DNA from 3 places in the Noviherbaspirillum saxi genome. Region 3 is predicted to be linked to each of the others. Evidence: predicted binding sites of a transcription regulator. Region 3 holds the regulator's gene; each other region holds the start of a gene.
The links. The regulator LexA, encoded in region 3, represses DNA repair genes until DNA is damaged. The targets are predictions, from matches to a motif close to ACTGTATNNNNATACAGT.
Positions count from the first base shown of each region.

Region 1: the regulator LexA is predicted to act here: its motif matches at 2,092-2,109, upstream of D3871_RS05465 (DNA topoisomerase IV subunit B).
Region 2: the regulator LexA is predicted to act here: its motif matches at 2,557-2,574, upstream of imuA (translesion DNA synthesis-associated protein ImuA).

Region 1 covers NZ_QYUO01000001.1:1,135,422-1,139,687, forward strand. The annotation lists gene D3871_RS05465 (DNA topoisomerase IV subunit B) at 1-1,962, opposite strand, end outside; gene D3871_RS05470 (response regulator) at 2,294-3,124, shown strand; gene D3871_RS05475 (vWA domain-containing protein) at 3,147-4,266, opposite strand, start outside.
Region 2 covers NZ_QYUO01000001.1:1,669,247-1,673,512, reverse strand. The annotation lists gene D3871_RS07890 (RecQ family ATP-dependent DNA helicase) at 1-275, shown strand, start outside; gene D3871_RS31620 (GGDEF domain-containing protein) at 214-468, opposite strand; gene D3871_RS07880 (HAMP domain-containing protein) at 440-742, opposite strand; gene D3871_RS07875 (hypothetical protein) at 975-1,505, opposite strand; gene D3871_RS07870 (endonuclease) at 1,593-2,477, opposite strand; gene imuA (translesion DNA synthesis-associated protein ImuA) at 2,621-3,400, shown strand; gene D3871_RS07860 (Y-family DNA polymerase) at 3,419-4,266, shown strand, end outside.
Region 3 covers NZ_QYUO01000001.1:1,511,950-1,516,215, forward strand. The annotation lists gene D3871_RS07105 (inositol monophosphatase family protein) at 1-569, opposite strand, end outside; gene D3871_RS07110 (RNA methyltransferase) at 694-1,461, shown strand; gene lexA (transcriptional repressor LexA) at 1,574-2,236, opposite strand; gene rpsF (30S ribosomal protein S6) at 2,532-2,900, shown strand; gene priB (primosomal replication protein N) at 2,919-3,221, shown strand; gene rpsR (30S ribosomal protein S18) at 3,242-3,526, shown strand; gene rplI (50S ribosomal protein L9) at 3,554-4,006, shown strand.

The DNA of each region.
Region 1 (4,266 bases), 380 kb from region 3:
GTGCTCTTCCAGCCATGCACGGCGGGCAGCGGCTTCGCCCTTGCCCATCAACATGTTGAAGCGCGATTCCGATGCAGCAAGGTCGAAGTCGCCCAACGCAACGGGCAGCAGACGCCGGGTATCCGGGTTCATCGTGGTTTCCCACAATTGCTCGGCATTCATTTCGCCCAGGCCTTTGAAGCGCGAAATGCTCCATCCGCCATCCTTCACGCCATCCTTGCGCAGCTTGTCTTCGATCGCTTCCAGTTCGCCGTCGTCCAGTGCATACAGTTTCTGCGCCAGTTTCTTGCCGCGCGCCGGCGCATCGACACGATAGAGCGGAGGCCGTGCGACACAGATATGGCCGCGTGCGATCAGTTGCGGGAAATGCTTGAAGAACAACGTCAGCAGCAGAACCTGGATGTGCGAGCCGTCGACGTCCGCATCGGACAGGATGCAGATCTTGCCGTAGCGCAGGCCGCTCAGGTCGGGTGTGTCGTTCGCCCCATGCGGGTCGACACCGATCGCCACCGCGATGTCGTGAATTTCATTATTGGCAAAGAGGCGGTCGCGTTCGGTTTCCCAGGAATTGAGGACCTTGCCGCGCAAGGGCAAGATGGCCTGAAATTCCTTGTCGCGTCCCATCTTGGCGGAACCGCCGGCCGAGTCGCCCTCGACCAGGAAGATTTCGTTGCGCGAGACATCGTCCGATTCGCAGTCGGTCAGTTTGCCGGGCAATACCGCCACGCCAGAGGATTTCTTTTTCTCGACCTTTTGCGCCGAACGCAGGCGCGACTGGGCTTGCTTGATGACCAGGTCGGCCAGTTTCTTGCCATAGTCGACATGGTGATTCAGCCATAGCTCCAGCGCCGGCTTGGTATAGGTCGAGACCAGGCGCACGGCATCGCGCGAATTCAGTCTTTCCTTGATCTGGCCCTGGAACTGCGGATCGAGCACCTTGGCCGACAGCACAAAGGAAACGCGTGCGAACACGTCTTCGGGCAGCAGCTTCACGCCCTTGGGCAGCAGCGAATGCATTTCGACGAAGCTCTTCACCGCGCCGAACAAGCCGTCGCGCAGGCCGGCTTCATGGGTGCCGCCGGCCGGTGTCGGAATCAGGTTTACGTAGGATTCGCGCACCACATTGCCGTCTTCAGTCCAGGCAACGACCCAGGCCGCGCCTTCGCCTTCGGCAAAGCCTTCCGCGTCGGCGCCCGCATACTGCTGGCCTTCGAACAGCGGGATCAGCGGCTCCGCATGCGAAGCCTGGGCCAGCGATTCGATCAGATAGCCGCGCAAGCCCTGGTCGTACTGCCAGGTTTGCGTGTCGCTGTTCTTTGCGTTGATCAGCGTGACTTTCACGCCGGGCAGCAGCACCGCTTTCGAGCGCAACAGGCGCTGCAGTTCAGCGGCCGGAATGATGGCGGAGTCAAAATATTTGGGGTTCGGCCAGACGGTGACGCGGGTGCCGGATTTCTTTTCATCCTTGGCCAGCGGGCGCGATTTCAGTTTCTGTACCACGTCGCCATCGGCGAACGTCAGCTGGTGCAAGCCGCCCTCGCGCCAGACCATGATTTCCAGTCGTGACGACAGCGCATTGGTGACTGACACGCCGACCCCATGCAGGCCGCCGGAGAACGAGTATGCGCCGCCGGAACCCTTGTCGAACTTGCCGCCCGCATGCAGGCGGGTGAAGACGATCTCAACGGTGGGTACCTTCTCTTCGGGATGCGGGCCGACCGGGATACCGCGTCCATCGTCTTCCACGCTGACGCTGCCGTCGGTGTTGAGGGTGACGACGATATTCTTGCCATGGCCGCCGAGCGCTTCGTCGGAGGCGTTGTCGATGACTTCCTGGATGATGTGCAACGGATTTTCGGTGCGGGTGTACATGCCCGGCCGCTGCTTCACCGGTTCAAGGCCCTTCAGGACCCGGATTGATGATTCGCTGTAATCGGAGGCAGAGGATTTTTTAGTTGCCATTCAAGTGAAAACGCCAAAGATACGATTATTTCCGGAGGGAATGTATTTAAACATAAGTCCCAGCATTCTAGAGCCAATCTAGAGCCAATTCAGTTCGACCTGCTCAGCCCGAAACGGCATAGACAAAAAGCTGTATAAGTGTACAGGTGTCGCTGTGTCTGACCAAGGCTATCTTGGGGATAAACCAAAGATTTGCAACATTGGAACTACAGCCCATGGCTGCCGTCATTAACGTTGGCGCGGGTTGCAGTCAGCCAGGTATTGAACTTTTTCATTCCTGTAAGAAATTTCAGTAGTACTACGACATGAAATATTTATAGAATGACATGCCATGTCGAATTCCATTTTTCCCTTTGCAGTGCGCTTGATCGGCTTTTCCGATGAGGAAACCGGCAGTTTCGACCTTGCGTTCGGCAGGCAGGAGGGAAAAGGATACGGCTATTTTCGTCTCGCGGAAGACAATCTTCAGGATCCTGACATGTATGTGGTCAATGCGGATCAACTGAAGGCCATGATTACGCTCGCTGATCTGCGTGCCAGCGAAGTGCGGCCGGCGTTGCTGGTCGGCAATCCACAAATCGATCTTTCGCATCCGCGCATTCCCCACCCAATTGTCTGGAATGTACTGTTTGCCGCCTTGGATGAGTTGGTTGAAAAACGGGCCGATGCGCTTTCCCGTCTGGAAGCGTCCGACATCGTGATCGTGCCGGAACGGCGTCGTCGCCATCGTCTCGATATCGACCTGACCGTCCCGGCCGAATACGAAAAAATGCGCGCAAAAATCCCGGAAGACGGCGCCGTCTTGATCGTCGACAAGAATACGGCTTCCCGCGATTACCTGTCGGATCTGCTGTCGCGCCAACAAGTGCCGGTACTCTGGGCCGGCGATGAATTGAGCGCAGTGGAACTGTGCAAGAAGCAATCGATCGCCGTCGTGATGATCAATACGTCAACCCCGGGCGTGGATCCGTATCGCTTGTGCTGGGGGGTCAAGGAAAAAAATTCCCCGGTAAAGATCAGCGTGATCCTTCTGGTCAGCAAACCCTTCGAATACGACGCGGAGCAGGCGCGCTACGTCGGCATCGAAGGTTTTCTGAACAAGCCGCTGGCCAGCCATCACCTGATCACCGTACTGAAGAAATTCCTGCCCCGGGGCCGCTGACAAACTGCCGGCTCGGGCACAGTTACTTGCTCAACAGCCGCATTCCACGCTCCAGGCCTTCGATCGTGACCGGGAACATCCGGTTGTTCATCAACTGCCGGATGACCGAGATCGATTGCCGGTATTGCCACAAGCCTTCCGGCTCCGGATTGAGCCAGATGAATTTCGGGAAGGTGCTGGTGAATCGCTGCAGCCATTCGGCGCCCGCTTCTTCGTTGTTGTATTCGACCGAGCCGCCCGGCTGCAGGATCTCATACGGGCTCATGGTCGCGTCGCCAACGAAAATCAGCTTGGTATCCGGCGTGTACTTGCGCAGGATATCCCAGGTCGGAAAGCGTTCCGCATGCCGACGCCGGTTGTTCTTCCACAGGTAGTCGTACACGCAGTTATGGAAGTAAAAAAATTCCATGTTCTTGAATTCCGTCTTCGCGGCAGAAAACAATTCCTCGGTACGGGCGATGTGGTCGTCCATGGTGCCGCCGACATCCAGCAGCATCAGCACCTTGATATTGTTCTTGCGCTCGGGCTGCATCTTGATATCGAGGTAGCCGGCATTGTTGGCGGTAGCGCGAATCGTATCGTCGAGCGCAAGCTCTTCCTCGGCACCTTCGCGCGCGAACTTGCGCAGGCGACGCAGCGCCACCTTGATATTGCGTGTGCCCAGTTCGCGTTCGTCGTCGTAGTCGCGATAGGCGCGCGCTTCCCACACTTTGACCGCCGAACGGTTGCCGCCTTCGCCGCCGATCCGTATGCCTTCCGGATTCTGGCCGCCGTTGCCGAACGGCGAAGTGCCGCCGGTACCGATCCATTTGCTGCCGCCTTCGTGGCGTTCCTTTTGTTCCTTCAGCAATTCCTTCAGCCGGTCCATCAGCTTGTCGTAGCCGAACTTCTCGATGGCGGCTTTCTGCTCCGGCGTGAGTTCGCGCTCCATGCGCTTCTGCAGCCATTCGAGCGGGATTTCAGGATGCTTTTCAAAGATCGCGTCGATGCCGCGGAAGTATAGTCCGAATGCCTTGTCGAACTTGTCGTAGTGCGCCTCGTCCTTGACCAGCGTGGTACGCGACAGAAAATAGAAATCGTCCAGCGAAGGACTGATCACATTCTCTTGCATGGCTTCGAGCAGGATCAGGAATTCCTTGATC
Region 2 (4,266 bases), 160 kb from region 3:
ACTATTTCCAAGAACAGGTGGAGTGGTCGCATTGCAAGGGCTGCGACAATTGTCTTGCTCCGCCGGAGCACGCCCTGACGCCCGCGCATGTGCGCGACCACGCACCGCCTGTGGTGCGCAACGACAAGGCGCCTGCGCCGGACGCAGGTTCAACGGTCAAGGTACCGAAATATGGGGAGGGACGTGTCGTATCTGCCAATGGCGACAAAGTGATCATCGTCTTCCCGGACAAACAGACCAAGACCTTCCTGCGGGACTATGTGACACTGGTTTGAGTGGCTGGGAGCGCGTCGCTACCACGTCGGTGATGCGCACGGATTCTTTCAGCCGTGAGGCGACGGCCGTCAGCACCTTGTCTCCGGCGCCATGACCATACCGATCGTTGATTGACTTGAAATGGTCCAGGTCGATAAACAGCAGCGCGAAGCGGGGACGCTCGCTATGGCGCTGTGCGAGCTGCCGGCGCAATGCGCCGATTTGCGCTCAGCGAGGCGCGATTGAAGACTGCGGTGAGCTTGTCGATGCGCAGGTTATGTTCCATCTCGCTGAACGATATGGCAAGCTGACCGATCTCATCGCGACGTTGGATATTGAGCGATGGCAGAGGCTCGCCATCGCCGACCTTTTTTGCCGCCATCGTGAGCTGGCGCAGGTCGCGCACGACGCGGTTGAGCAGCACCAGACCAAGCACCAGCGTAATGACGACGCAGAGAATCGAACATTCTTTTTCTTGAATCAGCAAGGCATATATCGAAAGATGTCCAATGCAACAATAACGAGCGCAAGCGGCGGATTATATTCGTACGGAAAAATAATTGTTTTAGGGCAATACATTATCCTGTTTTAAGGTGTTCCCATCTCAAAAATTGCCTCATGCTTATTGAATAAAACATATCTCGATTGATATTTATCAAAACCATGGCTGGCACTTAAGCCAGACAAATTTCTCCAAAAGGCTGTGTACTGATCTACAACTATATTTTCTTGAGAGGAACCAGCATGAAATATTCAGTATTGCTCGCGGCGCTTGTCGCCACGTTGACTTTGGGCGCCTGCGACAAAAAAGACGCCGGCACAGCTGGCACCGGTGGCAGCAGCAGCACCAGCAGCGCTGGAGCTCCTGCCAGTACCGGAACCACCGGTAGCACAGCTGGTGGAACAACCGGCACCACTGGCGGCACGGGCAGCACCTCCAGCAGCAGTAGCGGTACGGATGCTGGTGCGGCTGGTACCACAGGAAGTACACCGAGTGCCAGTGGCAGCGCTGCAGGAACCACAGGTGATACCTCATCAGCCGGCGGCAGTACCGGCGCTACAGGCGCAACAGGCAGCACACCCAGCGCCAGCACCCCTGGCAGCAGCGGAGGCACAGGCACTACCGGCAGCGCAGGTTCCACCGACACGACTGGCGCCACCGGCAGCGCAACTACGCCTTCGGGAGGGGCAGGCGGCTCTGCCAGCGGTTCGAAATAAGCTTCAGCACAAGCGGCTTTCAACATGAACAAGCCGTGTTCCGGTTAAATGCCGGAACACGGCTTGTTGTTTTAAAGGCCATGCATTGAATTTATTTTGCGGCTTCAGGTTTTACAAATTCAGATTTCCACTGCCTCGATTCGCAATTCTCCGCGCAGTATCGGCTTTACCAGAATCTTGTAGGTATCCACATCAAAGTCCTTCCTTGCCGCCCGCTTGATAGGCGGTGAGCCGGCGACATGATCAATCGATCCAAGATAAAACCAGTGATCGATAACATGGGTCTGCTTCCAGCCGTCGCATTCTTCAACAATGCCCATTGCTCCCTCATACGGCCAGACCATGATGCGCATGTCGTTCAACGCGGCCTTGAGCCTGCGGTAATGTTCCTGCATGGGTTCTGCACCGATGCAGGCACCCAGGCAACGCGAAATCTGCCGGGCGAAACAGGCACGTCCCCGGATGGTGCTTTCCAGCCCGGTCAGGGCCGGGCACAGCATCTGCATTTCCACGATCTCGCGCAGTTTTTCCTGCGCCGCCTTGCGAGTGGCGAACAAACCGTACAGGCCCGCCGTACGGGCAAAGTCATGGTCACGCGCATAGACAATCTCCGGCGCCGATTTCACGCCAGGTCCCAGCCGTAAAGTGCACATCTCGCGCGTGCGGCGCAGTTTCTTGTTATGCAGCGGCTGCAATTCCTTGATCAGGCGAGACTCCAGCAAAAGCGCGCCGATATCGCCGGCCGTACGCCGGAATTCGACATGACTGCTCTGCTGAAGCATGCGTGCCTCTTCCGGGGTGCGCAGATGGGATAACACCCTGGCCCGGATATTGACGCTCTTGCCGATATAGAGAGGACGATTCTGCGTGTCGCGAAAAATGTAAATGCCTGGCTTCGATGGCAAGGCATCCAGACTGGCGCGGTCAATGTGATGCGGATATTCGAACGTGTCGGCGGGATTGGGTTTGATCAACAGGCCGACTGAAGTGACACGAGCTTGCATGAAAGGCAAATAAAGCTTTTAAAAATTATAAAGACAGATCCATCACATGACGAATCTGACTAAGCATTCGTTTGAATGTACTGTATATTTATACAGTACAAATTGATGTCCAGCATCACAGAAAAGAATATTAGGAGGTCCGGATGTCCGCATTAGTTTCCGCCATACCCAATTCAAATGAATCCTCTGCCCTGCCCCCTGCCGTATGGCGAGCCGACCAGATGGGTTCTTATCAGGCGGCAGTCATCTCCACCGGTCATCCGCTACTGGATCAAGAACTGCCGAACGGCGGCTGGCCAAGTGCGACATTGATTGAATTGCTGATGCAGCAACCGGGCATAGGCGAAATGCGCCTGCTGCGTCCCGCTTTCCAGGCCATCGCCCGCAAGCGCCGCATTGCGCTGGTACAGCCGCCTTACATGCCGCAGATTGCGGCATGGACCGCATGGGGTCTGCCGGTCGACAGTCTCGTATGGATAAAAACCACACGTAGCGCCGATGCCTTGTGGAGCGCAGAACAAGTTTTGCGCAATGGAAGTTGCGGCGCATTGCTGTTATGGCAGTCGCACGTCCGCACCGAATCCCTGCGTCGCCTGCATCTTGCGGCCCAAGGAACCGAAACCCTGTTCTGGATGATGCGCCCCTTGGCCTGCACCCAGGATGCCTCGCCTGCATCATTACGGCTGGCGCTGCGACCGACGTACGGCGGCATCCAGGTCGATATCGTGAAACGGCGCGGTCCGCGGCGCGACGACCCGCTCCATGTGCCGATGGATGACATGCCATCCTCCGTTTTCCTGCCAGCTTCGCGGTCCGCAGCACCAATCTCCAACCCCGTACCGACAAGGGAGGCTGTTGCGCACATCAGCGACCAAAGCATCAATACCGCCATGACCGGGCCGCAAGCCTGTTCCGTCAATTGAACGGTGGCGGATCCTCCAATGCGCTCATGGATAGCCCTGCATCTGCCGCTATTACCGCTCGAAGCCATCAGGCCGCGCTGGAGCCTTCCCGGAGAACATGTGATCGTGGAGCGGGAGCGTGTCATCGCTGCTAGTCCGCAAGCTCACCGCGGCGGAATATGCATCGGCATGCGGCGCGCGGGTGCGCAGGCCATGTGCCCTAGTGCGACTCTGCATGAACGCGATCACTTGCGGGAGCGGGAAGTACTCGACGGCATTACTCTCGCCCTGCTGCAATACACGCCGGAAGTGGCCCTGGGAGAACGAGGCAGTTTGCTGCTCGATGTGACAGCCAGTCTGCGCGCATTCGGAGGAAGACGGGCGCTATGCCGGCTGGTGCGCCATAGCGTTGGCATACTTGGCTTGACGCCGCAACTGGGCATGGCGCCAACCGCGCAAGGCGCCTGGCTGCTGGCCTGCCGGGAGCGGAAAGAGCTTCCCGCACATCGCCGTGTGGTATGCATGGAAAGCATGACGCGCCGCCTCGATACCCTGCCCTGCACCCTGCTGCCGCAGACATGGCCTTATCTCGAGTGGCTGGATGGCATCGGCTGCCGCAGCTTCGCCGATTTGCGCAAGCTGCCGCGCGCAGGACTGCAACGGCGTTGCGACAAGAGCGTGCTGGATGCGCTCGACCGTGCCTACGGACAGGCGCCGGAACTGTTTGACTGGATACAGGCGCCGAAAAGCTTTTCCGCAAAACTCGAGCTACCCGATCGGATCGAACATGCGGAAGCCGTATTGTTCGCCGCGCATCGCCTGCTGCTGCAACTGACAGGCTGGCTGGTGACTCAGCAGCTTGCCGTGTCCCGCTTTGTCCTGCAGCT
Region 3 (4,266 bases):
GCCGCACCGGGGCGGCGTAATCCGGCACATTTTTCCGTCATGATTTTGAACATCTGCATGTATTCGTCCAGACCTGCGCCCTCGCGGAATGGAAAGCCTGTGCCGATCAAGGCATCAGCCATCTTGTCACGACGACCGACGCGGATTCGCTTTTCATTGAGATAGGCACCGGCGCCTTTGCTAGCGGTGAACAGGTCGTTACGGTTAGGATCGTATACAACCGCCTGGGTGATCTGGCCGCGCTGCTGAAGCGCGATCGATACGCAGTATTGCGGAAAGCCGTGGATGAAGTTGGTGGTGCCGTCGATAGGATCGATGATCCAGACATTGTCGTTTTCGTCATGCAGGTTTTGTGACGGACCGGATTCCTCGGCAAGAATGGCGTGGTCGGGATAGGCGGTTTTTAACACCTCGATGATGGCCTGCTCGGCGGCTTGATCGACTTCCGTCACGAAATCGTTATGGCCTTTCTCGGTGACCTTGATGCGGTCGATGTCGAAAGAGGCCCTGTTGATGATCGAAGCGGCGCGGCGGGCAGCCTTTACCGCCGTATTGAGCATGGGATGCATAGAGGTTCCGTTAGAATTGCGGTACCGCCGCCTACCGCGTCCGGAACCACATTGAAGAATTAATGAGCGATGCGGTCGTTCGTGCATTGAAAAATTCACGCGCCGCGTAAGGTCGCTATTTTAAATGAACCAGCCACAAACCAACACTTCTCTTTTCGGCCGCCTTCGTTTTGTACTGGTCGATACCAGTCATCCTGGCAATATAGGTGCCGTCGCGCGCGCCATGAAAACCATGGGTTTTTCGCAACTTGTGCTGGTCAATCCGCGCTTTCCGGATGCCTTGCAACAGGAAGAAGCGATCGCCTTCGCCAGCGGTGCGCAAGATGTTCTTGCCGCAGCGAAAGTCGTTGATACAATTGAAGAAGCGCTACTAGGGTGTAACTTCGCTGCTGCCTTGAGTGCGCGACTGCGCGAGTATTCGCCGCCGGTGATGACGCCACGGACATTGGCGTCTGCTTTGTACGGTGATGTGACACTCAACGCGGCATTGGTTTTTGGCAGCGAGCGCTATGGATTGCCGAATCAGATCATCGAGAAATGCAATGTCTTGATCAATATCCCCGCCAATCCTGATTATTCTTCCTTGAATCTTGCGCAGGCAGTACAAATTCTTGCATATGAGGCCAGGCAAGCACAGGGCGGCGACAATGTTGCCCAATCGGTAATCGGATTTCAAGGAGATCCCGCCAGCATGGCGCAGATCGACGGCATGTACGCACACCTGGAAGAAGCCTTGGTGGCGGTTGAATTTCTCGATCCGACTAATCCAAAGAAGCTCATGTCTCGTCTGCGAAGGTTATTTTCGCGCACTCAACTCGAGACCGAGGAAGTGAATATCGTGAGAGGAATTGCACGTCACGTGCTCGCCAAGGTAACAAAGCTATCTAAATAAATAACTTGCTAACCTGCGGACCCGACATGGGCCAAGAAGGCAAGGCATATTAAATTAAATACCTGATGGCAACCTAAATTGCAATCAGGTATAGTTCGCAATCATTGAATGTTCAAGCCCAAGCTCGGAGCAGGCCAACAGCCAAACCTTCCAAAGCAAAATTTTCCTGGCTGGAATCGACACGGATCGGTTCGAAATCCGGATTCTCGGGCAGCAGCTCAATGACGGAACCGCTTTTCTTGTAACGTTTAACCGTTACTTCATCGCCAAGGCGGGCCACCACAATTTGTCCATTTTTTGCGCTGTCGACTTTTTTCACCGCAAGTAGATCGCCGTCCATAATGCCGGCATCGCGCATGGACAAACCGCGTACTTTGAGCAGGAAATCCGGTTTGGCCGAAAACAGAGAAGGATCGACGCTGTAGCTTGCCTCGATATGCTCCTGAGCAAGTATAGGCGAACCTGCGGCCACGCGTCCGACCAGTGGAAGACTAAGCTGCATCAGCGAGGGATGTGGAAGCGGCATTTGGCGTCCACCAAATAGGCTTGTCGTTTCTCCATGGATGTCCCGCAGGCGAATTCCCCGTGAGGTACCAGGCGAAATTTCTATTGCCCCCTTGCGTGCCAGCGCCTGTAGATGTTCCTCTGCAGCATTGGCGGATTTGAAGCCCAATTCAGTGGCAATTTCGGCTCGGGTAGGGGGGAAGCCGGTATTTTCGATCGCCTCCCTAATCAGGTTCAGGATCTGTTCCTGGCGTGCAGTGAGTTTAAGCATGTTCGCAATCGAGGAATCTGGCAAAGAGAAAGGCATATTGACTGAAGATCATCTTTCAGCGTTAGCGCTTCCTTAAGCCATGCTGTTGATATAGACAGGCTGTATTTTTATACAGCCCTTAAATGATTGCAAGGGAAGTTTTGCGATTTTTACGCGCGCGCCAAGTGATCAGCATTAAGCGCTTGAAATGATTGAGTTTTACCTGTTCGCAGGTTATGATAGCGGGCTTTCCTCTTCCCACACTCGTCTTGACGCCGAGGTGGGCGATTTTTAAATCCGTCCAAAAGGAGATTACATGCGTCATTATGAAATCGTATTTATTGTCCATCCCGATCAAAGCGAGCAGGTTCCTGCAATGATCGAACGTTACAAGGGCATCGTAACTGCTCGTAACGGCAAAGTGCACCGCGTTGAAGACTGGGGTCGTCGCCAGATGGCTTACATGATCCAGAAGTTGGCCAAGGCCCACTATGTCTGCATGAACATCGAGTGCGACAATGAAACTCTGGCTGAAATCGAAACCGGCTTCAAGTTTAACGATGCTGTCCTGCGCCACCTGACTGTCAAGATGAAGAAGGCTGAAACTGCGCCGTCGCCGATGATGAAGGCTGTGCAGAAGGAAGATGCTGCGAAGACTCAGCGTTCCGAAGCAGCCGCTGCGTAATTCTGTCAGTCGAGGAGAGTGAACCAGCTACGCCTGATAGCGGCCATTGCCGAGCGCGAAGTGTTGCGCTACACGCCGGCGGGCATACCGATCGTGTCGGCAAAATTGCTGCACGCCTCCGGACAGGTGGAAGCGGGTCTCCCGCGCCAGGTTGAGTTTGAAATTTCTGCGGTTGCCGCAGGTGAAATTTCAGGAAGGCTTAACAAGGCGGAGCTAGGTGAGACCATGGTATTCACTGGTTTCCTCGCACGTAAGAATCGCAATAGCAAAGGCCTCGTATTCCATATCACGGATTTCGAAGCTTATTCACCAGATCACTAGATACAGTACAGGAGCCAAACATGGCATTCGGTAAAAAATTCGATAAAAGCAAACTCAAGAACAAGCGTCAGCAGCAGAATCCTCTGTTCAAGCGCAAGAAATTCTGCCGCTTCACCGCCGCCGGCGTTGAGCAAGTTGACTATAAGGACGTGGACACCCTGAAGGATTTCGTTCAGGAAAATGGCAAGATCATGCCGGCACGTCTGACCGGTACAAAAGCACACTACCAGCGTCAAGTTGACACTGCGATCAAGCGCGCACGCTATCTCGCGTTGCTGCCTTACACCGATCTGCACAACGCCTAATTGACGACTGAAGAATAGGAGAAAAACATGCAAGTCATTCTGTTGGAAAAAGTCGTTAATCTCGGCAATATGGGTGAAGTCGTACGCGTGAAGGACGGTTACGCTCGTAACTTCCTGATTCCCCAGCGCAAGGCACGTCGTGCTACAGCTACTGCAGTTGCAGAATTTGAAGCAAAGCGTGCAGACCTGGAAAAAGCAGCTGGCGAAAAGCTGGCAGCAGCTCAGGCTCAAGGTGAAAAGCTGAACGGTACGACTGTTCGGATCGCTCAAAAGGCTGGCGTTGATGGCCGTCTGTTCGGTTCCGTAACCAATGCCGATATCGCTGCCGCGGTATCCAAGCAAGGTTTCCCGGTCGAGAAGGCGCAGATCCGCATGCCGCAAGGCCCACTGAAGGTCGTTGGCGATCACACTATCGCGGTCGCACTGCATACCGACGTCGTGGTCGACATCACGATTGCTGTGGTTGGCGAGCAAGCCTAAGCAGTTTTGGCATTCAATAAAAAAGCCGGCGCAAGCCGGCTTTTTTATTGCGCTCGTCCTCTTCGGCGTGCACTGCGTATGGCGCAGTCTTTGATGGCGTTTTATTTCATGGCGTCTCAGTCTGATTTATCGAAGGTTTTATCGAATAGGGGACTTATGCGTGCAGAGTTCGTCATGCGCTAATCAGGCATTTGTGATCATACGACATAGAAAACCCTTGAACTGTGTAACCTCCGCGTCAGTGAATCCTTTCAGGTGAT